Regions from separate parts of the Jeongeupia sp. USM3 genome, predicted to be linked through region 2. Evidence: predicted binding sites of a transcription regulator. Region 2 holds the regulator's gene; the other holds the start of a gene.
What was found. Region 2 encodes sigma-54, which starts transcription at its own class of promoters, with help from an activator protein. Its sites were predicted from a motif close to CTGGCACGCTTCATGCTT; they were not measured.
Positions count from the first base shown of each region.

Region 1: a site for sigma-54 is predicted at 2,139-2,156, ahead of BJP62_RS05900 (ammonium transporter). Genes of this name have one in related genera too.

Region 1 is NZ_CP017668.1:1,274,710-1,281,305, forward strand. It holds gene BJP62_RS05890 (porin) at 1-420, shown strand, start outside; gene BJP62_RS05895 (porin) at 785-1,933, shown strand; gene BJP62_RS05900 (ammonium transporter) at 2,214-3,416, shown strand; gene BJP62_RS18320 (hypothetical protein) at 3,494-3,676, opposite strand; gene BJP62_RS05905 (VOC family protein) at 4,033-4,449, opposite strand; gene BJP62_RS05910 (EAL domain-containing protein) at 4,511-5,776, opposite strand; gene BJP62_RS17920 (fimbrial protein) at 5,806-6,596, opposite strand, start outside.
Region 2 is NZ_CP017668.1:2,780,588-2,787,183, forward strand. It holds gene lptB (LPS export ABC transporter ATP-binding protein) at 1-419, shown strand, start outside; gene BJP62_RS13150 (RNA polymerase factor sigma-54) at 697-2,121, shown strand; gene hpf (ribosome hibernation-promoting factor, HPF/YfiA family) at 2,150-2,479, shown strand; gene ptsN (PTS IIA-like nitrogen regulatory protein PtsN) at 2,593-3,060, shown strand; gene hprK (HPr(Ser) kinase/phosphatase) at 3,135-4,079, shown strand; gene rapZ (RNase adapter RapZ) at 4,099-4,947, shown strand; gene BJP62_RS13175 (NusG domain II-containing protein) at 4,944-5,315, shown strand; gene BJP62_RS13180 (Gx transporter family protein) at 5,296-5,811, shown strand; gene BJP62_RS13185 (flavin prenyltransferase UbiX) at 5,808-6,407, shown strand; gene BJP62_RS13190 (MATE family efflux transporter) at 6,515-6,596, opposite strand, start outside.

The DNA.
Region 1 (6,596 bases), 1.5 Mb from region 2:
TGGACGATGCGCGCCGGCTACAAGTGGTGGGACTGCAAGGCCTCGGCCGCGGCCAACGGCGCTGCCGGCACCGATCAGGGGCTGGATGACAACGTCGGCGGCTGCAACTACTTCACCGGCCCGGAACAGCAGCAGGCGTGGGTCCAGGGTATCTACACCACCGGCAAGCACAGCTTCTCGGTCGGCTACAACTACTTCTGGGGCGCCAAGGACATCAACGGCAACAAGATCGACGACAGCGACAGCCAGACGCTGCTGGCGCGCTACACCTACGCGCTGTCGAAGAACACCTCGGCCTACCTTGACACCCGGTTCAGCACCAACGACACCAACGGCACCATCGGCGCCACCTACGGCACCTCGTACAAGCCGGGCACCGATTCGTACCGTATCCTGATCGGCACCTGGACCGGCTTCTGAGCCAGCCCCCTGCCCCGACAAAAAGCCCGCGCCAGCGGGCTTTTTTTTGCCTGTCCCCCGCCCCAAGCCTTCGCCAAAGCCCGCTCAGCCCCCCACCCGCACCGGTCACACCGCACGAGCGATCCCCCCCCACTGCGCCGCCATTCGTCCGGGCTCGACCGGCCATGCTTACTAATGCAACACAAATGAAATGGGTATTTTGAAAAAATTTGTAATTTCAAATAAAAATTTGCATTATGCATATGGGCTTGGCGCAACGACAAAGCCGAATCAATCTGATTTCACGATTTTTCGGCCGACATACCGCGATTGCAGCCAGGCCAATTGATCTTGAAGACTTGGGTCGAACCGACAAGGAGCTTTCATGCAAATCCGTACGCTGCGCCGCCACACCCTTTCCGTCCTGCTGCTTGCAGCCGGCCTTGCCAGCCCCGCCTGGGCGGAAGTCACCATCGGCGGCTCGATCGAAACCGACATCCTGCTCGAAGGCTCGGAGGCCGACGGCTTCCGCGACAACGTACAGCTCGACGTCGAACCGCGGCTCTTCTTCGCCGGTGAAGACAAGCTCGACAACGGCTCGAGCGTGATCTGGAAGATCTGGACCGGCGCCGAAAACTACCGCAGCGACTCGGCCACCAACAACGACAACAACAGCGGCAACGGTTCGCGGACCTGGGGCAACCGGGAAGCGTGGGGCGGCTGGAAAGGCGGCTGGGGCCAGGTACGTCTGGGCAAGATCTATTCGCCGTCGTACATGGTGCTCGACTGGCCGTACGCCGCACAGGGCGGCTCGATGCACGTCGAGGAAGTCGGCCTGCTCGGCTTCAACATCGACAACGCCATCGTCTACGACTCGCCGAATCTGAGCGGCTTCACCGTCTCCGGCATGTACGCGCTGCGCACGCAGGCGAACCAGGTCGACGGCAACGGCAACGAATACTTCGCCGACATCACCGCCGGCTACAGCGGCTACGGTGCGACCGTCAACGTCGGCTACCAGCAGGCCAAGCCGCGGCTGAAAGACGGCCACGTCAGCGAAGACAACGACGAATTCGCCTTCATCGCCGGCGGCTACACCTTCGGCGACAGCGGCTTCACCCTGCGCGGCGGCTACAAGTGGTGGCAGTGCACGGCGTCGGCCAAGGCCGGTGCCGGCGAAGGCGGCGGCTTTGCCACCAATGTCGGCGGCTGCAACTACTTCACTGGCCCGGAACAGCAGCACGCCTGGGTGCAGGGCATCTACGCCTTCGGCAAGAACAGCTTTGCGCTCGGCTACAACTACTTCTGGGGCGCCGAGGACATCAACGGCAACAAGATCGACGACAGCGACAGCCAGACCTTGCTGGGGCGCTATACCTACACGTTGTCGAAGAACACCTCCGGCTACTTCGACGTGCGTTACAGCACCAACGATACCAACGGCAACATCGGTGCCACCTACGGTACCTCGTATGGTACGAAAGCCGGCACCGACTCGTACCGGCTGCTGCTCGGCACCTGGACCGGTTTCTAAGCGCGTCTCCTGTACGGTTTCAAGCCCGCTCGATGCGGGCTTTTTTTACATCCGTGCAGCACGCGCACCAGCATCGCCACACGGCACCTTTTGAGTGCAACACGGCCAAGGCCCTGGCCGGCGCCGCACCAAACCGGCGCAGCCATTCTGCCGATCCGGCCCCAAAATCTGGCAAATTTCCTTTGAAAACAGCCACCTGATCACACCGGCACGCTGCTTGCTTTCGGTGCACGCCACACAAGGCGCACCGATTCAAGGCGCCAATATCAGGGAGCATGCAGTGAGCCAATTCCAAACCAGCACCGACGTGCTGTTCATCCTGCTCGGGGCGATCATGATCCTGGCGATGCACGCCGGATTCGCCTTCCTCGAGCTCGGCACCGTCCGCAAGAAAAACCAGGTCAACGCGCTGGTGAAGATCCTCACCGACTTCGGCATTTCGGCGATCGCGTATTTCTTCATCGGCTACGGCATCGCCTACGGCACGCACTTCTTCGGCCCGGTCCACGAGATCGCCAAGGACAGCGGCTACGAGCTGGTGCGCTTCTTCTTTCTGCTGACCTTCGCCGCGGCGATTCCGGCCATCGTCTCCGGCGGCATTGCCGAGCGCGCCAGGTTCCACCCGCAATCGGCCTCCACCTTCCTGCTGGTCGGCTTCGTCTATCCCTTTTTCGAAGGGATGATGTGGAACAACAATTTCGGCATGCAGGACTGGTTCAAGGCCGTGTTCGGCGCGCCGTTCCACGACTTCGCCGGCTCGGTCGTCGTCCACGCGGTCGGCGGCTGGATCGCGCTGCCGGCCGTGCTGCTGCTCGGCGCGCGGCGCGGCCGCTACCACAAGGACGGCGGCGTTGCCGCACACCCGCCATCGAGCATCCCCTTCCTCGCGCTCGGCGCGTGGATCCTCATCGTCGGCTGGTTCGGCTTCAACGTGATGAGTGCGCAGAAGATCGCCGGCATCTCCGGCCTCGTCGCGATGAACTCGCTGATGGCCATGGTCGGCGGCACGCTGACCGCGATGTGGGCCGGCAGGAACGACCCCGGCTTCATCCACAACGGCCCGCTCGCCGGCCTGGTCGCCGTCTGCGCCGGTTCGGACGTGATGCACCCGCTCGGTGCGCTGGTCGTCGGCGGCGTCGCCGGCGCCGGCTTCGTCTGGCTGTTCACCGTGGTGCAGAACCGCTGGAAGATCGACGACGTCCTCGGCGTGTGGCCGCTGCACGGCATCTGCGGCGCCTGGGGCGGCATCGCCGCCGGGCTGTTCGGTCTCGAAGCACTCGGCGGCGCTGGCGGCGTGAGCTTCTGGGCGCAAGTGGTCGGCACGCTGCTGGGCGTGGTGATCGCCTTTGTCGGCGGCCTGATCGTCTACGGTGCGCTGAAAAAGACCGTCGGCCTGCGCTTGAGCGACGAGGAGGAATTCAACGGCGCCGATCTGTCGATCCACAAGATCAGCGCGAGCCCGGAGCGCGAATCAAGCTGGTAAAACCAAGGCCGGCGCTCAACGCCGGCCGATTGCCGTGACAATGGCCCGCTGCCTCTGCACGGGTACATCAGTCCAGATCAATCGATATAACCGTGCAGGCTCCAGAACACGACCTTGCCCTTGCGGGCGGGCATGATCGTATTCCGCCTGATCACCTCGACCTTTGGCTTGACAATCAGCGGCTTCCATAGGCCGTTGCACGGACATACATCGCCGGAGCGTACAATCTTTCCAAGCGGCATTGATACTTTCGGTTGCATCCTCATTCCCAGTCAGGCAATCAGCAAACTGCATGACATCACAACAGACACCGAAAAATCATCAGCCGCTTCTTAAAGAAGTGCAGGCATCACCGCAAAACCGCCACAACCGGGCAACTGACCGGCCACGAAAAAAAACCCGGCCAAAGGCCGGGCAAACGTTGCTCAAGTGATTCCTTATCCCGGCATGCCGGTTTGCACATCGCCCGATCAGGGCAATCCGGTTGCTACGGTTGTGCAAGGGCAATGCCCAGGTTTTTTCGGTACTGGCCTTGCTACCGCTGCGGGCCAGCGCGCCGGAAGCGCGGGCAGACCAGCCGCCCTCTCCCGAAATCCGGCAGCTGGACAATGCATATTCATGCCGGTTGTTCACCGGCGCTGATCGACCAGCGGATACCGAAGCGGTCGACCAGCGTGCCGAAGCCCAGCGCCCAGAAGGTCGGGCCGAACGGCATTTCAATGGCGCCGCCATCCGCCAGGGCATTGAAAAGCCGCTCGCCTTCGTCGCGGCTTTCCACACACAGCGTCAACTGAAAACCTTGGTGCGCCTTAGCGCTCAGATCGCAATCGGACAACATCAATTGCGTTTCGCCCACCTGCAACAGCGAATGCATGATTTTATCTTTCCAGCCGGACGGTACCGTCATGCCCGGATTGGCCGGCGCATCGCTGAACCGCGATACACACAGCGCCTTGGCACCCACGGCCTTGGTATAGAAATCCAAAGCTTCTTCACATTTTCCGTTCAGAAAAACATAGGTCAACAATTTCATTACGATCTCCAATTCAAGATGGCATCAAGAAACAACCGCGCAGGCTTGGCAGCACCGGCATTCAAACGGGCGATTGCGGGGCCCGCTGCCGGATCTGTGCCAGCAATTCATCCGCCGGCACCGGCATGCTGAAAATGGCACCCTGTACCTGATCACAACCGACAGCCTTGGCCAGCGCCAGATCCGCAAGGCGTTCAACGCCTTCGACCACGGTGGTCAATTGCAGTCGTTGCGCCATGCGCATGGCCGAATCCAGTAACTGCGTTGCCCGCGCATTGCCGGCGGCGTCGTGCACCAGGCTGCGGTCGAGCTTTACGTGCGTCAGCGGCAATTCGCCCAGCCAGCGCAAATTGGCGAATCCGTTGCCGAAATCGTCCAGCACTACGCCCACACCGGCCAGCCGCAGCCGGACCAGATTGCCCAGTGCCACGGCACTGGCCGCAGGGCGGGCCGACTCGGTGATCTCGAGTTCGAGCAAGGCCGGCGCCACGCCGTGCAGCCGCGCCAGCCCGAGCAGCCGGTCCGGCATCGCCAAATCCTGCAACATCGGCCAGTCGCAATTGATCGACACCGGCACCGCACAGCCCGCCGCCTGCCAGGCCTGCAGATCGGCCATCAGCTGGGCCACCAGCGCATCCGTCAGCGCACTCAGCAACGGCACGTCGTCGAACACCGCGGCAAAGGCCGCCGGCGCCAGCACGCCATGCTGCGGGTGCTGCCAGCGTGCCAGCATTTCGGCGCCGACGATGCGGCCATGCTTCAGGCAGACCTTGGGCTGGTAATACGGCACGAACTGCCCGGCTGCGATGGCCGGGCCGATTTCGCTCAGCCCGAGCCGTGGCGACCGGGGCTGTTGGCCGGATACATCGGGAAGCGCATCCACCGACTGCCGCAGCAGCGCCTGCAGCTTCAGCGCCGATATCGGCTTGCTCAGCCCGCCCAGCACCGGCACACCATAATCCCGCGCCAGCCGCACCGCCACATCCAGCAGCTGGGCATCGTGTGCGCTGGTCACGATCAGTCGCGGCGCCGCGGCGCCCCAGTGCCGCAGCCAGTGAATGAACTCGATGCCGTCCATTTCGGGCATCTGCAAATCCAGCACGATCAGATCGACCGAGCCTTGTGGCATCGTGGCCAGTTTTTCGCAGGCCGATGCCGCATCAGCAAAGGTCAGCACCTCCGCCACGCCGGCCTGCCGCAGCATTTCGCTCATGGCCAAACGCTGCGGGGCGTGATCGTCGATGACTACCGCACACTGCATGGAAAGTCCCAGTCGTTCTGTCCCAGCACTCGCCGGTGGGCACATTACTTGATAGCCGTCAGTCAAGCAGCTTGGGGGGGGCGATGGCGAATCCGCTATTCATAAGACAGCGTGTAATCCAACATACCCGCGACAGTACCTGCGGTAACCTTAGTTGCTGTCTGATAGAGCCGGGCATTGAATTTTAAATCAGCTGAGCCGCCGCTGGAGCCAGCCTGTGTAACAGCGGTTGTCGTCCCCAACGGGAAAGGAGTCACACCATCCTCCTTCAAGACTTGAATTGCGACGCCGGTTGCGGCATTGCCACCGGTATTTATTGCAAATGCGCCGACCACCTCCGAAACCTGCGAAGTACGCGGCACTATCAGCGCCTTGATGCGGGTATCCGGGTCGCATCCAATCACGCCAACCTTGAAGTTACTGGATTTTGATACGGACCCCGGCCCTTTAAAATCACTTGTCAAAGTATCAACCAGCGGGACATTCACGTTCACGGAAGATATCTGAATATTGCAAGTTGGTGCCGCCACGCTAATGCTTGCAGCAATTTTAATCGATCGCCAACCAAACCTTTTCCTCTCGATCAAGTCTATCAACTCAAAACTAGAAATGGTCGAATTGATAGACTCCCCCCTATACCCCCCAGAAAATGGCCTAATTAGCACAAGCTCGTACTTCACCGAAGTCTGAAATAAAGTTTCGAACCCTGAAATATTTTCAAAATTAGTCAATCGAATTCTTCGATCACCACCATAAAACGAATCGGTATTCGTAACAACGCCTGGGTATTCCGCTTCAGGCGCCAGAGCATCAATCCGCAACCCAAAATATCCTTGCCCAATCGGAAGAATTCTTTCGCCACCAACAAAGGCACTTGTTACATGAT
Region 2 (6,596 bases):
TGCTCGAGCTGCACGTCGCCGACAAGGTCGAGCGCGCCAAGCGGCTCGACGAGTTGCTCGAGGATCTGCATATCTCGCATCTGCGCGAAAACAACGCGATGAGCCTGTCGGGCGGCGAGCGCCGCCGCGCCGAAATCGCCCGCGCGCTTGCGGCCAGCCCCCGCTTCATCCTGCTCGACGAGCCGTTTGCCGGCGTCGACCCGATCGCGGTGATGGACATCCAGCGCATCATCCGTTTTCTCAAGGAGCGCGGTATCGGCGTACTGATCACCGACCACAATGTCCGCGAAACGCTGGGCATCTGCGATCGCGCCTACATCATTTCCGAAGGTTCGGTGATGGCGTCGGGATTGCCGAGCGCGATCATTGCCGACGAGCAGGTCCGCCGGGTCTACCTCGGCGAACACTTCCGGATGTAAGAACCTGTTTATGATCTTTTCGCGACCGCGCCGAGCCGGAAAAAATGCAGCCACAAGGCGTGCGACGCGGGCAACAACCGGTTATTGGCAAGGAGTACAACGCAGTGGATGCATTTTTTCCGGCTCGGCCCTTCGGCTTCCGGGCATTGCCGGCGGCGAGCCGCGTTGCAAACCGCTTGCGGTACTCGTACCGCGGCGCGGTTCACGCCTTGCCCGCCACCGGCACTGCCCGGAACGCGGCCGTGAAAAGATCGTAAACAGGGTCTAAAGCGCGCGAATGAAGCAATCGCTGCAACTCCGCCTCTCGCAACAGCTGAACCTGACGCCGCAGCTGCAGCAGTCGATCAAGCTGCTGCAGCTGTCGACGCTCGATTTCCAGCAGGAGGTCGAGCGCTTCCTGGCCGAAAATCCGCTGCTTGAGCGCGGCGAAGACCATCACGCCTCAAGCGAGGGCGAAGGCGGCGCCGAGGCGCCGGCCGAGAACAGCGGCAGCGATGATGCGCCGGCAAGCGAGTCGGCATTCGACAATGACGACTGGGGCTGGGAAGGTAGTGGCGGCGGCGCGCGCAGCGGCGGCGATGACGACGATGATTTCGACCCCGCCAGCAACATCGCTCGCGAGCTGACCTTGCGCGAGCACCTGCTGGCGCAGGCCGGACTGCTGCCGATTCCGCTGCGCGACCGCGCGGCGCTGACCTGGCTGATTGACGCGCTCGACGACGACGGCTTCCTGACCCAGCCGCTCGAGGAAATCCTCGTGCTGCTGCCGGCGGAACTTGCCGGCGAGTTCGAGTTCGAACCCGATGACCTGGCGATCGCGCTGGCGCGGCTCAAGCAGCTCGAGCCGCTCGGTGTCGGCGCCAGAGATATGGCCGAGTCGCTGGCACTTCAACTCGCAGCGTTGCCAGTGTCTGACGTGCGTCAACTGGCGCTCGAGATCGTGCGGGACAGTCTCGATTTGCTCGCGGCACGGGACTACACTAGGTTGAAACGGCGTCTGAAATGCGATGAAACGGAACTGAAGGCGGCGCAAGCGCTGATCGTCAGCCTGAATCCGCGGCCAGGGGCACAATGGAGCGACGAATCGTCGCATTATGTGGTCGCTGACGTCTTGGTCAGCAAGTTCAAGGGGCAATGGCGAGTGCGGTTGAACGACGCGGCCCGACCCAAACTCAGGGTCAACCGGATGTACGCCGACATTCTGCAGCGCAGCGATGGCGGATCGATGGCCCGCGAGCTGCAGGAAGCCAAGTGGCTGGTCAAGAGCGTCCAGCAGCGCTTCGATACCATCCTGCGCGTCGGCCAGGCCATCGTCGACAAGCAGCGCGCCTTCTTCGAGCATGGCGAGATCGCCATGCGCCCTCTGGTGCTGCGCGACATCGCGTCCGAACTCGACCTGCACGAATCGACCGTTTCGCGCGTCACCACCCAGAAGTACATGCTGACGCCGCGCGGCATCTTCGAATTCAAGTATTTCTTCGGCAGTCATGTCGAGACCGAGGCCGGCGGCGAAGCGTCGGCGACTGCGATCAAGGCGCAGATTCGCCAGATGATCCAGTCGGAGGACAAGCTCAAGCCGTTGTCGGATAGTGCCATCGCCGAAGCGTTGGCAGGGCAAGGGGTCGTGGTTGCGCGACGAACCGTTGCCAAATACAGGGAGGCGATGCAAATCCCTCCCGTCAATCTGCGCAAATGCCTGTAACGGCGATTTCCCTGTAAGGAGAAGATCTATGAACCTCAATATCAGCGGCCATCACCTTGAAGTGACCCCGGCGATCCGTGATTACATCACGAGCAAGCTCGACCGGGTGACGCGTCATTTTGACGCGGTGATCGAAGTCGGCGTCGTCCTGTCGGTCGAACGCCTGCAGCAGAAAATTGAGGCAACCGTGCACGTGCCGGGCAAGGACATCCACGTCGAGGCGATCGACGAAGACATGTATGCCGCGATCGACGCGCTGGCCGACAAGCTCGACCGGCAGATCGTCAAGCACAAGGAAAAGCGCAACGGCCACGATGGCGAGAGCATCCGCCGTCAGGTCGTATCCGAAGAAGAGTAAGTGTTCTTTTCCTGCCAACGGGAACCCGTTAAACGGGTTCCCGTTTTTGTTTACGGGCCGGCTGGCGATACAATGATGCGCTTCGACGTTCCTCCTGCTCATGGATTCTCGCAATGAGCCTGATTTCCAAGATACTGCCGACCCAGAACGTGTTTCTCGACATGGATGTCGGCAGCAAGAAACGCGTGTTCGAACAAGTCGGCATCCTGTTCGAAAACAGCCACGGCATCGCCCGCAGCGTGATTTTCGACAGCCTGTTCGCACGCGAAAAACTCGGCTCGACCGGCCTAGGTCAGGGCGTGGCGATCCCGCACGGCCGGATCAAGGGCCTGAAGGAGGCGACCGGCGCCTTCGTTCGGCTGAAGGCGCCGATTCCGTACGACGCGCCGGACGGCAAGCCGGTGTCGCTGATCTTCGTGCTGCTGGTGCCCGCCAATGCGACCGACTTGCACCTGCAGATCCTCTCGGAGCTCGCGCAGCTGTTTTCGGACAAGACCGTGCGCGAGCAGCTCGCGACGTTCGACGAGCCGGGCCAGGCGTACAAGCTGATTTCGACCTGGGAGCCGTACGCGGGCTTCTGAGCCCGTCCTTCCTCGTGTAAGCTCAACGGGCGACGCAATGCGTTCGCCCCGTTTTCTTTCAGCCCCGAGCGACCATGCCGCAGATCACGACCAGGCAACTCTTCATCGACAACGCCGAGAAGCTGCGGCTGACCTGGGTCGCGGGGCAGTCCGGCGCCAACAACCTGCTGACCAACGATTCGGCCGAGCAGAAGCCGATCCTCGCGCTGGTCGGCCACCTGAACTTCATCCACCCGAACCGGATCCAGGTGCTCGGGATTGCCGAGACCAAGTACTTCCTCGACCTGTCGCCCGAGGCGCAGCGCGAGTCGGTCGAACGGCTGTTCGCCAGCGAGATGGCGGCGATGATCATCGCCAACGGCCAGCCGGTACCCGATGCGCTGCGCGAGGGGGCCGAGCGTCACCACGTGCCGCTGCTGACCAGCCCCGAGCAGTCGCCGTACCTGATGGACGTGCTGCGCTATTACCTTGCCAAGGCACTGGCGGTATCGACGCATCTGCACGGCGTTTTCCTCGACGTGCTCGAGGTCGGCGTGCTGCTGACCGGCGAGTCGTCGATGGGCAAGTCCGAGCTGGCGCTCGAGCTGATCTCGCGCGGCCACGGCCTCGTTGCCGACGACGTCGTCGAGGTCTACCGGACCAACCCCGAAACGCTGGAAGGGCGCTGCCCGCCGATGCTGCGCGATTTTCTCGAGGTGCGCGGGATCGGCGTGCTGAACATCCGGACGATCTTCGGCGAAACCGCGGTCCGGCCGAAGAAGACGCTGAAGCTGATCATCCATCTGGCCAAGGCCGGCGGCGACACGCTGGCGCCGATCGACCGCTTGCAGATGCAGGCGGCGACGCAGGAAATCCTCGGCGTGCCGACGCGCAAGCTGGTGATCCCGGTTGCGGCCGGCCGCAACCTTGCGGTGCTGGTCGAGGCGGCGGTGCGCAATTACATCCTGCAGCTGCGCGGCATCGATTCGACCCGAGAGTTCATCGAGCGGCACCAGCGTTTCATGGAAATGGGCGAATAGGCCCGAAGGAGCGTTGACCATGGCTTGGAGTCGTCAGCAGGTCGTGTTGCTGTCCGGCCTGTCCGGCGCCGGCAAGAGCGTCGCGCTCAAGGCGCTCGAGGACCTCGGCTACTTCTGCATCGACAACCTGCCGGCGCCGCTGCTGCCGCAGACGGTGGCGATGCTCGACGAGGACGGCTATCCGCGTGTGGCGATCGCGATCGACGCCCGCAGCGCGCACAATCTGGCCAGTTTTCCGCATCACTACGAGGCGCTGGTCGAGCTCGGGCTTGACGTGCACCTGCTGTATCTGGAGTCGAACAGCGAGACCCTGGTCAAGCGCTTCTCCGAAACCCGCCGCAGCCATCCGTTGGCGCACGGTGAACTGACGGTGACCGAGGCGGTCGAGCTGGAGCGCGAGATGCTGGCGTACTTCGCCGAGCTGGCGCACCGGATCGACACCAGCGGCCTGTCGGCCAACCAGCTGCGCGCCTGGGTGCGCGAATTCGTCGCGCTCGACCGCAGCAAGCTGACGCTGGTGATTCAGTCGTTCGGTTTCAAACACGGCCTGCCGCTCGATGCCGATTTCGTCTTCGACGTCCGCTGCCTGCCGAACCCGCATTACGACCCGGTGCTGCGGCCGCTGACCGGCAAGGACCAGCCGGTGATCGACTTTCTCGAACGCCAGCCGCAAGTCGGGCGCTATCTGACCCATATTCTTGGGTTTCTCGAGCGCTGGTTGCCGGAGTTCGACCGCGACAACCGCAGCTACGTGACCGTGGCGATCGGCTGCACCGGCGGCCAGCACCGCTCGGTCTATCTGGCCGAACAGCTGAACCGGCACTTCGCCAAACACAGGCAGGTACTGATACGGCACCGCGAGCAGTGATCCGGCGATGGCCCGCCGGCGACTGGCTGACGCTGGCGCTCGGGCTGGCGCTGGTGATTGCCGCTGCGGTCTGGGGCTGGCGCGGCGGCGATGCGGCGCGCGTGCGCGTGTACCAGGGCGGCAAGGTCTTTGCCGAAGTCGATCTGGCGGCGACACGCAGGCTCGAAGTGCCGGGGCCGCTGGGCATGACCATCGTCGAAATCGCCGCCGGCAAGGCGCGGATTGCCGCAGACCCGAGTCCGCGCCAATACTGCGTGCGCGAGGGCTGGCTGACCCGGGCCGGCGAGGCGGCGATCTGCCTGCCGAACCGGACCAGTGTCGAGCTGGTCGGACAGGGAGGGCGCGGCTTTGACAGCCTCAGTTACTGAACTCGTTCCCGACGCCGACGACATCCGGATCGCGCGGCTGGCGGCGGCGGCGATTGCGCTGGCGGTGCTCGAGGCCGGGGTTCCGTCGCCGGTGCCGGGGATCAAGCCCGGGCTGGCGAATATCGTCACGCTGTACGCGCTGGTCCGCCATGGCTGGCGCGTTGCCGCGGCGGTGGCGCTGCTGCGGATCTTCGGCGGCGCGATCCTGCTTGGCGGCTTCCTGTCGCCGGGCTTCGTGCTCAGCCTTGCCGGCGGCATCGCGAGTCTGGCGGCGCTGGCACCGGCGCGCCTGTTGCCGGCACGCTGGTTTGGCGTGCTCAGCCTGTCGTTGATCGCGGCCTTTGCCCATATCGCCGGACAACTGCTTGTCGCGCGGCTGTGGCTGATCCCGCACGACGGCCTGAAACACCTGGTACCGCTGTTTGCCGCCGCGGCGTGGGGCTTCGGCATCGTCAACGGCCTGATTGCCGCCCATCTGCTCGAGGATTCACCATGAAAACCATCACGCTCGCCTTTACCGGCGCTTCGGGGCTGCCGTATGGCCTGCGGACGCTCGAATGCCTGCTGGCGGCCGGCTGCACCGTGCACGTGCTGTATACGCAGGCGGCGCAGATCGTCGCCAAACAGGAGCTCGGCCAGACCTGGCCCGGCCGCGCCGAGGCCTTGGCCGAGCAGTTCCGCAGCAACTACGGCGTCGGCGAGGACAGGCTCAAGGTCTGGGGGCAGCAGGAGTGGTTTGCACCGATGGCGTCGGGCTCGAACCCCGGCGACGCGATGGTGATCGTGCCGTGCACGATGGGCGCGCTGGCGGCGATCGCGGGCGGCGCCAGCGACAACCTGCTCGAGCGCGCCGCCGACGTGATGATCAAGGAGCGCAAGACGCTGATCGTCGTGCCGCGCGAGGCGCCGTTCTCGGTGATCCACCTCGAGAACATGCTCAGGCTGGCGCGGATCGGCGTGGTGATCCTGCCGCCGAACCCCGGCTTCTATCATCATCCGCAGAGCATCGGCGATCTGGTCGATTTTGTCGTCGCGCGCATCCTCGACCAGCTTGGCGTGCCGCACCAGCTGATGCAGCGCTGGGGCGAGTAGGCGGCTGCGCTTGGTGAGCTCTGGGCGGCGCTCGAAATCCTCATCGGCCACATGCCCGTTGCGCTTCCTGCGCGCCGGCCGCCTTGACTTTACCGGCGCTCGTTCGTCTACCGTAATCGGTTCGGCGTCTTGGAGAGCCGTCTGCTGGTGCGGATGAACAACCAGACCAGCAAGGCCGCGGCGCAGACC